2 regions of the Streptomyces sp. NPDC023723 genome follow, and region 2 is predicted to be linked to the other one. Evidence: riboswitches for the same ligand, from Rfam matches in the RefSeq annotation. Region 2 holds a riboswitch; the other holds the start of a gene.

Region 1 (5,454 bases), on a different contig from region 2:
GGAGCTCGCCCTCTGGCTGGAGGCCGACCGCATGGGCTCGCTGCTCGCCGCCCTCGACGACGAGTCGATGGAGAACCAGCGCGACGTCGTCAAGAACGAACGCCGCCAGCGCTACGACAACGTGCCCTACGGCACCGCGTTCGAGAAGCTGACCGCCCTCGCCTACCCGGCGGGCCACCCCTACCACCACACCCCGATCGGCTCCATGGCCGACCTGGACGCGGCCACCCTGGAGGACGCCCGCGCGTTCTTCCGTACGTACTACGCGCCCAACAACGCGGTGCTGTCCGTGGTCGGCGACATCGACCCCGAGCAGACCCTCGCCTGGGTGGAGCGGTACTTCGGCTCCATCGCCTCGCACGACGGCAAGCCCGCCCCCCGGGACGGCGCGCTGCCCGAGGTGATGGGCGAGCAGGTGCGCGAGGTCGTCGAGGAGGAGGTCCCGGCCCGCGCCCTGATGGCCGCCTACCGCCTGCCGCACGACGGCACGCGCGCGTGCGACGCCGCCGACCTGGCGCTCACCGTCCTCGGCGGCGGCGAGTCCTCCCGCCTCTACAACCGCCTGGTGCGCCGCGACCGCACCGCTGTGGCGGCCGGCTTCGGCCTGCTGCGGCTGGCCGGCGCCCCCTCGCTCGGCTGGCTGGACGTGAAGACCTCCGGTGACGTCGAGGTGCCGGTCATCGAGGCCGCCATCGACGAGGAGCTGGCCCGGTTCGCCGAGCAGGGCCCCACCGCCGAGGAGATGGAGCGGGCCCAGGCCCAGCTGGAGCGCGAGTGGCTGGACCGGCTCGGCACGGTCGCCGGACGCGCCGACGAACTGTGCCGCTACGCCGTCCTGTTCGGCGACCCGCAGCTCGCCCTGACCGCCGTACAGCGCGTCCTGGAGGTGACGCGGGAGGAGGTCCAGGAGGTCGCCAAGGCCCGCCTGCGCCCCGACAACCGCGCGGTGCTCGTCTACGAGCCCACCGCCCCGGCGGCCGACGCCGACGACGCCACCGACGAGAACGAGGAGGCGGCCAAGTGACCGAGCTGGCCACCATGGAATTCCACCCGCGGCCGCAGGCCGGCGAGCCCAGGCCCTGGGCCTTCCCGGCCCCCGGGCGCGGCACCCTCGGCAACGGTCTGACGCTGCTGCGCTGCGACCGCCCCGGCCAGCAGGTGGTGGCCGTCGAGGTGTTCCTGCGGGCGCCGCTGGACGCCGAACCGGCCGGCCTGGACGGGGTCGCCACCATCATGGCGCGGGCCTTCTCCGAGGGCACCGACAAGCACACCGCCGAGGAGTTCGCCGCCGAACTGGAGCGCTGCGGGGCCACCCTGGACGCGCACGCCGACCACCCCGGCGTCCGCCTCAGCCTCGAAGTGCCGGTCTCCCGCCTCGCCAAGGCACTCGGTCTGGTCGCCGACGCGCTCAGGGCGCCCGCGTTCGCCGACAGCGAGATCGAGCGCCTGGTGCGCAACCGGCTCGACGAGATCCCGCACGAGCTGGCCAACCCCGCGCGCCGGGCCGCCAAGGAGCTCTCCAAGGAGCTGTTCCCGGCGGACTCCCGGATGTCCCGCCCGCGCCAGGGCACCGAGGAGACGGTCGCCGGCATCGACTCGGCGGCCGTCCGCGCCTTCTACGAGAAGCACGTACGCCCCGCCACCGCCACCGCCGTGGTGGTCGGCGACCTCACCGGTGTCGACCTCGACGCGCTGCTCGCCGACACCCTCGGCTCGTGGACCGGCTCGGCCGCCGAGCCGCGCCCGGTGCCCCCGGTGACCGCCGACGACACCGGCCGGGTCGTCATCGTGGACCGCCCCGGCTCGGTGCAGACGCAGCTGCTGATCGGCCGCACCGGCCCGGACCGGCACGACAGCGTCTGGGCCGCGCAGGTGCTCGGCACGTACTGCCTGGGCGGCACCCTCACCTCCCGCCTGGACCGGGTCCTGCGCGAGGAGAAGGGCTACACCTACGGCGTCCGGTCCTTCGGTCAGGTGCTGCGGTCCGCGCCCGACGGCACCGGTGCCGCGATGCTCGCCATCAGCGGCTCCGTCGACACCCCGAACACCGGGCCGGCCCTCGACGACCTGTGGAAGGTGCTGCGCACGCTCGCCGAGGACGGCCTCACCGACGCCGAGCGGGACGTCGCCGTGCAGAACCTGGTGGGCGTCGCGCCGCTGAAGTACGAGACGGCGGCGGCCGTCGCGGGCACCCTGGCCGACCAGGTCGAGCAGTACCTGCCCGACGACTACCAGGCGACGCTGTACCAGCGGCTCGCCGCGACCGGCACGGTGGAGGCCACCGCGGCGGTGGTCAACGCCTTCCCGGTGGACCGCCTGGTGACCGTCCTGGTGGGCGACGCGGCGCAGATCAAGGCGCCGGTCGAGGCGCTCGGCATCGGCGAAGTCACGGTCGTCGGCGCCGAGTAGCGGCACGCGCGCGCGGGGCGGCTCCGGTGACTGTTCTGTCACCGGAGCCGCCCTATGTCCGAATGGGGCGAATTCATCCGGAGGTTGCCTGTCTGCCCTGTGGGATGAGCAACAAAAACCCCGTTGCGTTTGAGTCTTGAACGGACGCCCGCTTAGCGTCTCCCCGGCTGTTCGTCAGGCAGTGCGCCGCACCCGCGGCACCGGACAGTCATCGCCGAGTCCCCGTACGGCGCGAGCCAGGGGAGCCGGGGACCCATCGTCCCTGGGGTGAATCGGACACCCGCGCGGAGGCGAGGGGGTCCGTAGGAGACCTTCCTGCTCCGAACCCGTCAGCTAACCCGGTAGGCGAGAGGGAAGGAAAGGACCAGCCTCTACATGGCGTTCACGCGCGCCACCGGGAAGCACCGTCGTCCCGGCCGGATCCACCGCAGCACCGTCCGCGCGGCGGGTGTCGCGACCCTCACCACCACCGGCGTCCTGGGCACCCTCGCGGCCCCCGCGCTGGCCGCCGAGCCGTCCCCCGAGGACACCGGCCTCACCCCGGTCATCACCCTCGGCGACTCCGTGGCCCAGGAGGTCGGCGCCCAGGCGGACGCCCAGCGGCAGGCCGCCGAGGACGCCGCCGCCCGGGAGAAGGCCGAGGCGGACGCCCGGCAGCGGGCCGCCGAGGCCGCCGAGCAGGCCCGCGAGGCCAAGGAGCGCGCCGCCCGCGCGGCCGAGCGCAAGCGCCTGACCACCTACGTGGCGCCCGTCAGCGGCTCCTACGTCTCCACCGCCTACCGGGCCAGCAGCGGCCTGTGGTCCTCCGGCACCCACACCGGCATCGACTTCCACGCCGCGTCCGGCACCGCCGTCCACGCGGTCGGCGCCGGTACCGTCGTCGAGGCCGGCTGGGGCGGCGCGTACGGCAACCAGGTCGTGATCAAGATGCACGACGGTACGTACACGCAGTACGGCCACCTGTCGTCCATCGGGGTCTCGGTCGGCCAGACGGTCGACCCCGGCGAGCAGATCGCCCGCTCCGGCGCGACCGGCAACGCCACCGGGCCGCACCTGCACTTCGAGGCCCGCACCGGCCCGGAGTACGGCTCGGACATCGACCCCGTGGCCTACCTGCGCTCCCACGGTGTCACCGTCTGACCCCGCACGCCCCTTCGAAAGCCCCGGCTCCCCGAGCCGGGGCTTTCGGCGTTAAAGGTGACCAAAAACAGCCCAAGAACAGCCACCGAAACCGACCCCCCATCGGAAAGTGCGGCGCATTGCAATAGAGTCACTGAACACGCGTCAATCGTCGACGTTTCACGGGGATTAAAGCGGAGGTCGGTCATGCGTATTCCGGCGCACTCGGTATGCACGGCGATCCGGGACGACATCGTCGCCGGTGTCTACGAGCGCGGCAGCCGGCTCACCGAGGAACTGCTCGCCCGCCGCTACGGCGTCTCCCGCGTCCCGGTGCGCGAGGCCCTGCGGACCCTGGAGGCCGAGGGCTTCGTGGTGACCCGGCGGCACGCGGGCGCGTGCGTGGCCGAACCGACCGAGCAGGAGGCCGCCGACCTGCTGGAGATGCGGCTGCTGCTGGAACCGCTCGGCGCCGCCCGGGCCGCCCAGCGGCGCAGCGAGGCCCATCTGAAGGTGCTGCGCGGCCTGGTGCGGCTGGGCCAGGAGCGGGCCAGGCGGGGCAACAGCGACGACCTGCGCTCGCTGGGCGGCTGGTTCCACGAGACGCTCGCCCAGGCGGCCGGCAGCGCGTCCCTGACCACGACGCTGACCCAGCTGCGGCACCGGATCGCCTGGATGTACGCGGTGGAGGCGCCGGCCAGCCCGGCGGACACCTGGGCGGAGCACGGCGCGATCGTCGACGCGGTGGCCCGGGGCGACGGCGAGCGGGCCCGGTCGCTCACCGCGCTGCACACCGAGCGGTCCACGGCCGCGCACCGGCTGCGCTTCGCCCCGGCCGCCGACCGCGCGGAGCGTGTGAGGAACTCGCAACGTGCCGTAAACATGCCGAGCCTGCGTCATTAACACGGCCGCCGTATACAAAGAGGAGCTATTCGGCGAGACCTCGGCGAGGTCTATTTCCGCTGCCTATTTGCCGTGACCCGGCGGATGTTTTCGCCAGCGGTCCGGTGAATTACCGGCGTCCGGGTGCGGAAATGCGGAAGCCGTGCCGTCCCCGAAGGGTTGGCACGGCTTGACCGTGCTGCGCGCGGTGGCTCAGACGGTCTCCGGAAGCTCCTCGAGCCCCTCGGCGACCAGCTTCGCCAGCCGCTCCAGCGCGGCGTCCGCGCCCTCGGCGTCCGAGGCCAGGACGACCTCCTCGCCGCCCTGCGCGCCCAGCCCCAGCACGGCCAGCATGGAGGCCGCGTTGACGGGGGTGCCGTCGGCCTTGGCGATCGTCACCGGCACACCGGTGGCCGTGGCGGCCCGGACGAAGATGGAGGCGGGGCGGGCGTGGAGACCCTCGGCCCAGCCGACGTTGACGCGGCGCTCAGCCATGTGTTGCTGCCCTTCAGGTGATCAGGGTTGTCTGGATCAAGGTCTGGACCAAGATCGGCTCAAGGTCGGAGCAAGGTTGTCTAGACCAGTGACCGGTGACCAGTGTTCCATACGGTGTCCCCCCAGACTGCCCCAGTCGGCCCCGAGCCGTTGTCGTACCCGCGCCGTACGCTGGGCCCCATGGAGACCGCGCCGGACCGGCAGGAGTACCCCGCCCACTGGGAGGCGGACGTGGTGCTGCGCGACGGCGGCACCGCCCGGGTGCGTCCCATCACCGCCGCCGACGCCGAGCGCCTGGTCAGCTTCTACGAGCAGGTCTCCGACGAGTCGAAGTACTACCGCTTCTTCGCGCCCTACCCCCGGCTGTCCGCCAAGGACGTGCACCGCTTCACCCACCACGACTTCGTGGACCGGGTGGGGCTCGCGGCCACGGTGGGCGGCGAGTTCATCGCCACCGTCCGCTTCGACCGGATCGGCGCCGACGGCGCGCCCGCGCATGCCCCGGCCGACGAGGCCGAGGTCGCCTTCCTGGTCCAGGACGCCCATCAG
Region 2 (5,454 bases):
AAGGGCAAGACCGGCATCCCGGGCGAGCGCAAGGCCGAGCTGATGACCCATCTGCTCAACATCGACCCGCCGGACCACACCCGGCTGCGGCGACTGGTCTCCAAGGCGTTCACCCCGCGCCGCGTCGCCGAGTTCGCACCGCGCGTTCAGGAACTCACCGACCGGCTCATCGACCGGTTCGCGCACACCGGCAGCGCCGACCTCATCCACGAGTTCGCCTTCCCGCTCCCCATCTACGCCATCTGCGACCTGCTCGGCGTCCCCCGCGAGGACCAGGACGACTTCCGGGACTGGGCGGGCATGATGATCCGGCACGGCGGCGGGCCCCGGGGCGGGGTCGCGCGGTCGGTGAAGAAGATGCGCGGCTACCTCGCCGACCTCATCCACCGCAAGCGCGCCGACCCGGGCGACGACCTGATCTCGGGCCTGATCCGCGCCTCCGACCACGGCGAGCACCTCACCGAGAACGAGGCCGCCGCGATGGCCTTCATCCTCCTCTTCGCCGGCTTCGAGACCACCGTCAACCTCATCGGCAACGGCACGTACGCCCTGCTCACCCACCCCGAACAGCGCCGCCGCCTCCAGGACTCCCTCGCCGCCGGGGAACGCGGCCTGCTGGCGACCGGCGTCGAGGAACTCCTGCGCTACGACGGCCCGGTGGAACTGGCCACCTGGCGGTTCGCCACCCGGCCGCTGACTCTCGCGGGCCAGGACATCGCCGTCGGCGACCCGGTGCTCGTCGTGCTCGCCGCCGCCGACCGGGACCCGGCCCGCTTCACCGACCCGGACACCCTCGACCTCGCCCGCCGGGACAGCCAGCACCTCGGCTACGGCCACGGCATCCACTACTGCCTGGGCGCCCCGCTGGCCCGCCTGGAGGGCCAGACCGCGCTCGCCACGCTCCTGACCCGGCTGCCCGACCTGCGTCTGGCCGCCGACCCGGCCGAACTGCGCTGGCGCGGCGGACTCATCATGCGCGGTCTGCGCATCCTGCCGGTGGCGTTCACCCCGGGCGCCGGGAACAGCTCGTCGCAGACGCAAAGGTGACACGCGCTCAGCTCTGTGATCTCCATGTGATCTACACGGCATGAACTTGTGATGAGTGATCGTATGCCTATACGTTCACGGATCAGCGCGGCACCGAGCACCAATCGCCGTGCGGGCCCTGCTGTCTTGTGAAAGGTCTCCGCATGCTCTCCGGGAACGGCCGACACCGTCGCCCCCGCCAGGCCCCGGCCCTGGTCGTCGCTGCCGGAGTCACCGGCTCCGCCATCGCGATCCCGCTCCTCGGAGCCACCGGCGCGCACGCGGCCGACGGTACGACCTGGGACCGTGTCGCCGAGTGCGAGACCGGCGGCGCGTGGAGCCAGAACGGCGGCAACGGCTACTACGGCGGTTTGCAGATGTCCCAGGAGGACTGGGAGGCGTACGGCGGCCTCGCCTACGCCACCAGCGCCGACCAGGCCAGCCGCTCCCAGCAGATCCGGGTGGCCGAGAAGCTTCTGGCGGCCCAGGGCATCGCCGCCTGGCCGACCTGCGGGCTGCTGGCGGGCCTGGACGGCAGCGCTTCGGACGATTCCTCCGAGTCCGCGACGTCGGACACGGACTCGGGTGATTCATCCAGTTCATCTGGTTCATCTGGTTCGTCTGATTCCTCCGCCTCGTCCGACGCGTCCGACTCGACCGGCTCCTCGGCTGACTCTTCGACCGGTTCCGGCTCCGACTCCGGTTCCGGCTCCGGCTCCTCGGCGTCCCCGTCGGCCACCGACTCCACGGACTCCAGCGACTCCGCCGACTCCACGGACAGTGGCGACGAATCGTCCAAGTCCGGCACATCGTCCGAATCCGCCTCCCCCACCGGCGAGGCGAGCGACGCGCCCACCACCAAGAGCGACACCGCGGGCATCGGTGACAGCGCCGACAACCTCGAACCCAGCCCCGGCACTTCGAGCCTCACCGACACCGGCGCCGGCCGGCACCGGGGCGGCAGCGCGGACGACGAGACGGCGAGCGGACGTTCGGAGTCGGCCTCCGGGCGGCACGCCTCGCGCGACGACGAGACGGCGCGGGACGCGGGCGACGGGACGTACACCGTGCGCGCCGGCGACAACCTCTGGGCCATCGCCGACTCCCTTGACCTCGCCGGGGGATGGTCCTCCCTCTATGCCGAGAACAAGGACACTGTCGGCGCCGATCCCGATCACATCCTGCCCGGTCAGAAGCTTGCGGTTGGGGTCGAACCGGTCGAAAAGCAGCGGTAGTTCGCGTCACGGTTCGGGCTGAATGTCCGTATTAAACGCCGTGAGAGATAGGTCTCAGAAGCCCTGATCGTCTTTGTAAATCCGCCCGGGTCCTGTCTACGGTCAGGACCGCTCGCCATCGCGGGCCCCGGCCGCCGCAACGCCGAATCCTGCCAGCGGCAGCCCGGGAACAGTCGTCGCGCAAGCGCCGAAGGCAGGAGCGGGGGACCCAAGGTAGGTGCCGCACCGGGCAGTTGAGCCGGAGCGGCTAGGGGTGAAGCCGTGTCCGCGCGTAATACGCAAGTGACACGGCCGGGCAACCGAACCGGCCCGAACCCGACAGCTCACCTCGCAGGCGTCGGTGAGGGGATCAACCATGCTGTTTTCCAGCAAGGGCAAGCACCGTCGTCCGTCCAAGGCCACTCGCGCCATCGCCATAGCCGGCGTGGCCGGTGCCGCCGTCGCCGTCCCGCTGATGGGGGCGGGCAGCGCCTCCGCCGCCTCCGAGTCCGAGTGGGACACCGTCGCCCAGTGCGAGTCCGGCGGCAACTGGTCCATCAACACCGGCAACGGCTACTACGGCGGCCTCCAGTTCTCCTCCTCCACCTGGTCGGCCTACGGCGGCACGCAGTACGCCTCCAGCGCCGACCAGGCCAGCAAGGACCAGCAGATCCAGGTCGCCGAGAAGGTCCTCGCGGCTCAGGGCAAGGGCGCCTGGCCGAGCTGCGGCACCGGCCTGTCGGGCGCCGGCGGCTACACCGGCTCCTCCGACGAGAGCCAGAGCAGCGGGTCCAGCAGCAGCTCCAGCGGCTCCAGCAGCTCCACCGAGACCCGTGAGACCCAGGAGCAGCCGGCCTCCCGCTCCCAGGAGCGTCCGGCGGCCGAGACCACGCAGCAGTCCGACAAGACCGTCACCACCCCGACCGGCAAGAAGGTCGAGAAGGGCGACGGCGAGTACAAGGTGGTCAAGGGCGACACCCTCAGCTCGATCGCCGGGGCGCACGACGTCGACGGCGGCTGGGCGAAGCTGTTCAAGCTGAACGGCGACATCGTCGACGACGCCGACCTGATCTACCCGGGCCAGCAGCTGCACCTCAGCTGAGGCTCGTCCCGACTCCCCGCCCCGGTGCGTGTTCCCCCGTACGCACCGGGGCGGGGCCATGTCCGGTTCGCGGCAGTCTTTTGTTCCGTTCGGAAACAATTTACTCTCGGTTCCGTACAACGGGTGGGTGACCGGCTGGCCGATCGCCCGGAGCCGGTTAGGCTCGGACCCGCAGAGCCGCTGCGTGCCGCGCACCCGCGTCACACAGATGCGTCACACCGAAGCGTCACATTGAAGAAGGAGATGCTCGTGCCGTCCATCGACGTCGTCGTAGCCCGGGAAATCCTGGACTCCCGAGGCAACCCCACGGTCGAGGTCGAGGTCGGCCTCGACGACGGCAGCACGGGTCGTGCCGCCGTTCCGTCCGGCGCCTCCACCGGTGCCTTCGAGGCCATCGAGCTGCGGGACGGCGACGCCAACCGCTACCTCGGCAAGGGTGTCGAGAAGGCCGTCCTCGCCGTCATCGAGCAGATCGGCCCGGAGCTGGTCGGCTACGACGCCACCGAGCAGCGGCTGATCGACCAGGCCATGTTCGACCTGGACGCCACCGACAACAAGGGCTCGCTCGGCGCCAACGCCATCCTCGGCGTCTCCCTGGCCGTCGCGCACGCCGCCTCCGAGGCGTCCGACCTGCCGCTGTTCCGCTACCTGGGCGGCCCGAACGCGCACCTGCTGCCCGTTCCGATGATGAACATCCTGAACGGCGGCTCGCACGCCGACTCCAACGTGGACATCCAGGAGTTCATGATCGCCCCGATCGGCGCGGAGTCCTTCTCCGAGGCGCTGCGCTGGGGCGCCGAGGTCTACCACACGCTGAAGAAGGTCCTGAAGAACAAGGGCCTGTCCACCGGTCTCGGCGACGAGGGCGGCTTCGCCCCGAACCTGGACTCCAACCGCGCCGCCCTCGACCTCATCCTCGAGGCGATCAAGGAAGCCGGTTACACCCCCGGCGAGCAGATCGCCCTCGCCCTGGACGTGGCCGCCTCCGAGTTCTACAAGGACGGCGTCTACTCCTTCGAGGGCAAGGAGCGCACCGCCGCCGAGATGACGGACTACTACGCCGAGCTGGTCGAGGCGTACCCGCTGGTCTCCATCGAGGACCCGCTGTTCGAGGACGACTGGGACGGCTGGAAGACCATCACCGAGCGCCTCGGCGACCAGGTCCAGCTGGTCGGCGACGACCTGTTCGTCACCAACCCGGAGCGCCTGGCCCGCGGCATCGAGGAGGGCGCGGCCAACGCGCTGCTGGTCAAGGTCAACCAGATCGGCTCGCTGACCGAGACGCTGGACGCCGTCGAGCTGGCCCAGCGCAACGGCTTCAAGTGCATGATGTCGCACCGCTCCGGCGAGACCGAGGACGTCACCATCGCCGACCTCGCCGTCGCCACCAACTGCGGCCAGATCAAGACCGGCGCCCCGGCCCGCTCCGAGCGCGTCGCCAAGTACAACCAGCTGCTGCGTATCGAGGAGATCCTCGACGACGCCGCGGTGTACGCCGGCCGCAGCGCGTTCCCCCGGTTTCGCTCTGCGAACCAGTAGGGACCGCAAGGGCTGAGCAGCCTCTTAAGCGCAGCGTCGTACGTACGTCCCCGTACCCGGTCCCGTACCGTGTGCGGGGACGTACGCGCGTGCACGGGAGGCGGAAGAGCGATGGCCGTGAAGGACCGGGACCGTTTCTCCACCACGACCCGCATCCGGGCGCTGGGGGAGCAGACGGCGGCCCGGGTCTACCGCTCGCAGACCAAGCGGCAGGCCCGCCGCTCCCGGCTGACCGGCCGGGCGGCGCTGCTGGTGATGGTGATCTGCTCCCTGGTCGTGGTGCTCGCCTACCCGATACGGCAGTACGTCGCCCAGCGCGCCGAGATCGCCGACCTCCAGCGCGAGAAGCAGCAGGCCCGGCAGCGGGTCGAGGACCTGCGCGACCTCAAGGCCCGCTGGCAGGACGACGCCTACGCCGAGCAGCAGATCCGGTTGCGGCTGCACTATGTGATGCCGGGGGAGACGGGCTTCGTCGTCATCGACCCGGGCACGGCGAAGCAGTCCCGGGCCGGTCTCGGCGCGGCCGGCCGGCCCTGGTACCGCACCGTCTGGGACGGGGTCGACAAGGCCGAC

Evidence for each region. A riboswitch is a leader RNA that binds a small molecule or an ion and turns the genes downstream of it on or off. The one in region 2 is predicted to bind cyclic di-AMP.
Region 1: linked by a shared signal. The riboswitch ahead of AB0G32_RS16325 (M23 family metallopeptidase) and the one ahead of AB0G32_RS02345 (transglycosylase family protein) in region 2 are both predicted to bind cyclic di-AMP.

Annotation. Positions count from the first base shown of each region.
Region 1 covers NZ_JBFAAP010000012.1:90,655-96,108, forward strand. The annotation lists gene AB0G32_RS16315 (pitrilysin family protein) at 1-1,024, shown strand, start outside; gene AB0G32_RS16320 (pitrilysin family protein) at 1,021-2,409, shown strand; cyclic di-AMP (ydaO/yuaA leader) riboswitch at 2,612-2,772, shown strand; gene AB0G32_RS16325 (M23 family metallopeptidase) at 2,785-3,549, shown strand; gene AB0G32_RS16330 (GntR family transcriptional regulator) at 3,736-4,431, shown strand; gene AB0G32_RS16335 (HPr family phosphocarrier protein) at 4,624-4,905, opposite strand; gene AB0G32_RS16340 (GNAT family N-acetyltransferase) at 5,086-5,454, shown strand, end outside.
Region 2 covers NZ_JBFAAP010000001.1:488,079-493,532, forward strand. The annotation lists partial or broken gene AB0G32_RS02335 (cytochrome P450) at 1-1,047, shown strand, start outside; gene AB0G32_RS02340 (transglycosylase family protein) at 1,191-2,261, shown strand; cyclic di-AMP (ydaO/yuaA leader) riboswitch at 2,437-2,613, shown strand; gene AB0G32_RS02345 (transglycosylase family protein) at 2,617-3,342, shown strand; gene eno (phosphopyruvate hydratase) at 3,592-4,881, shown strand; gene AB0G32_RS02355 (septum formation initiator family protein) at 4,993-5,454, shown strand, end outside.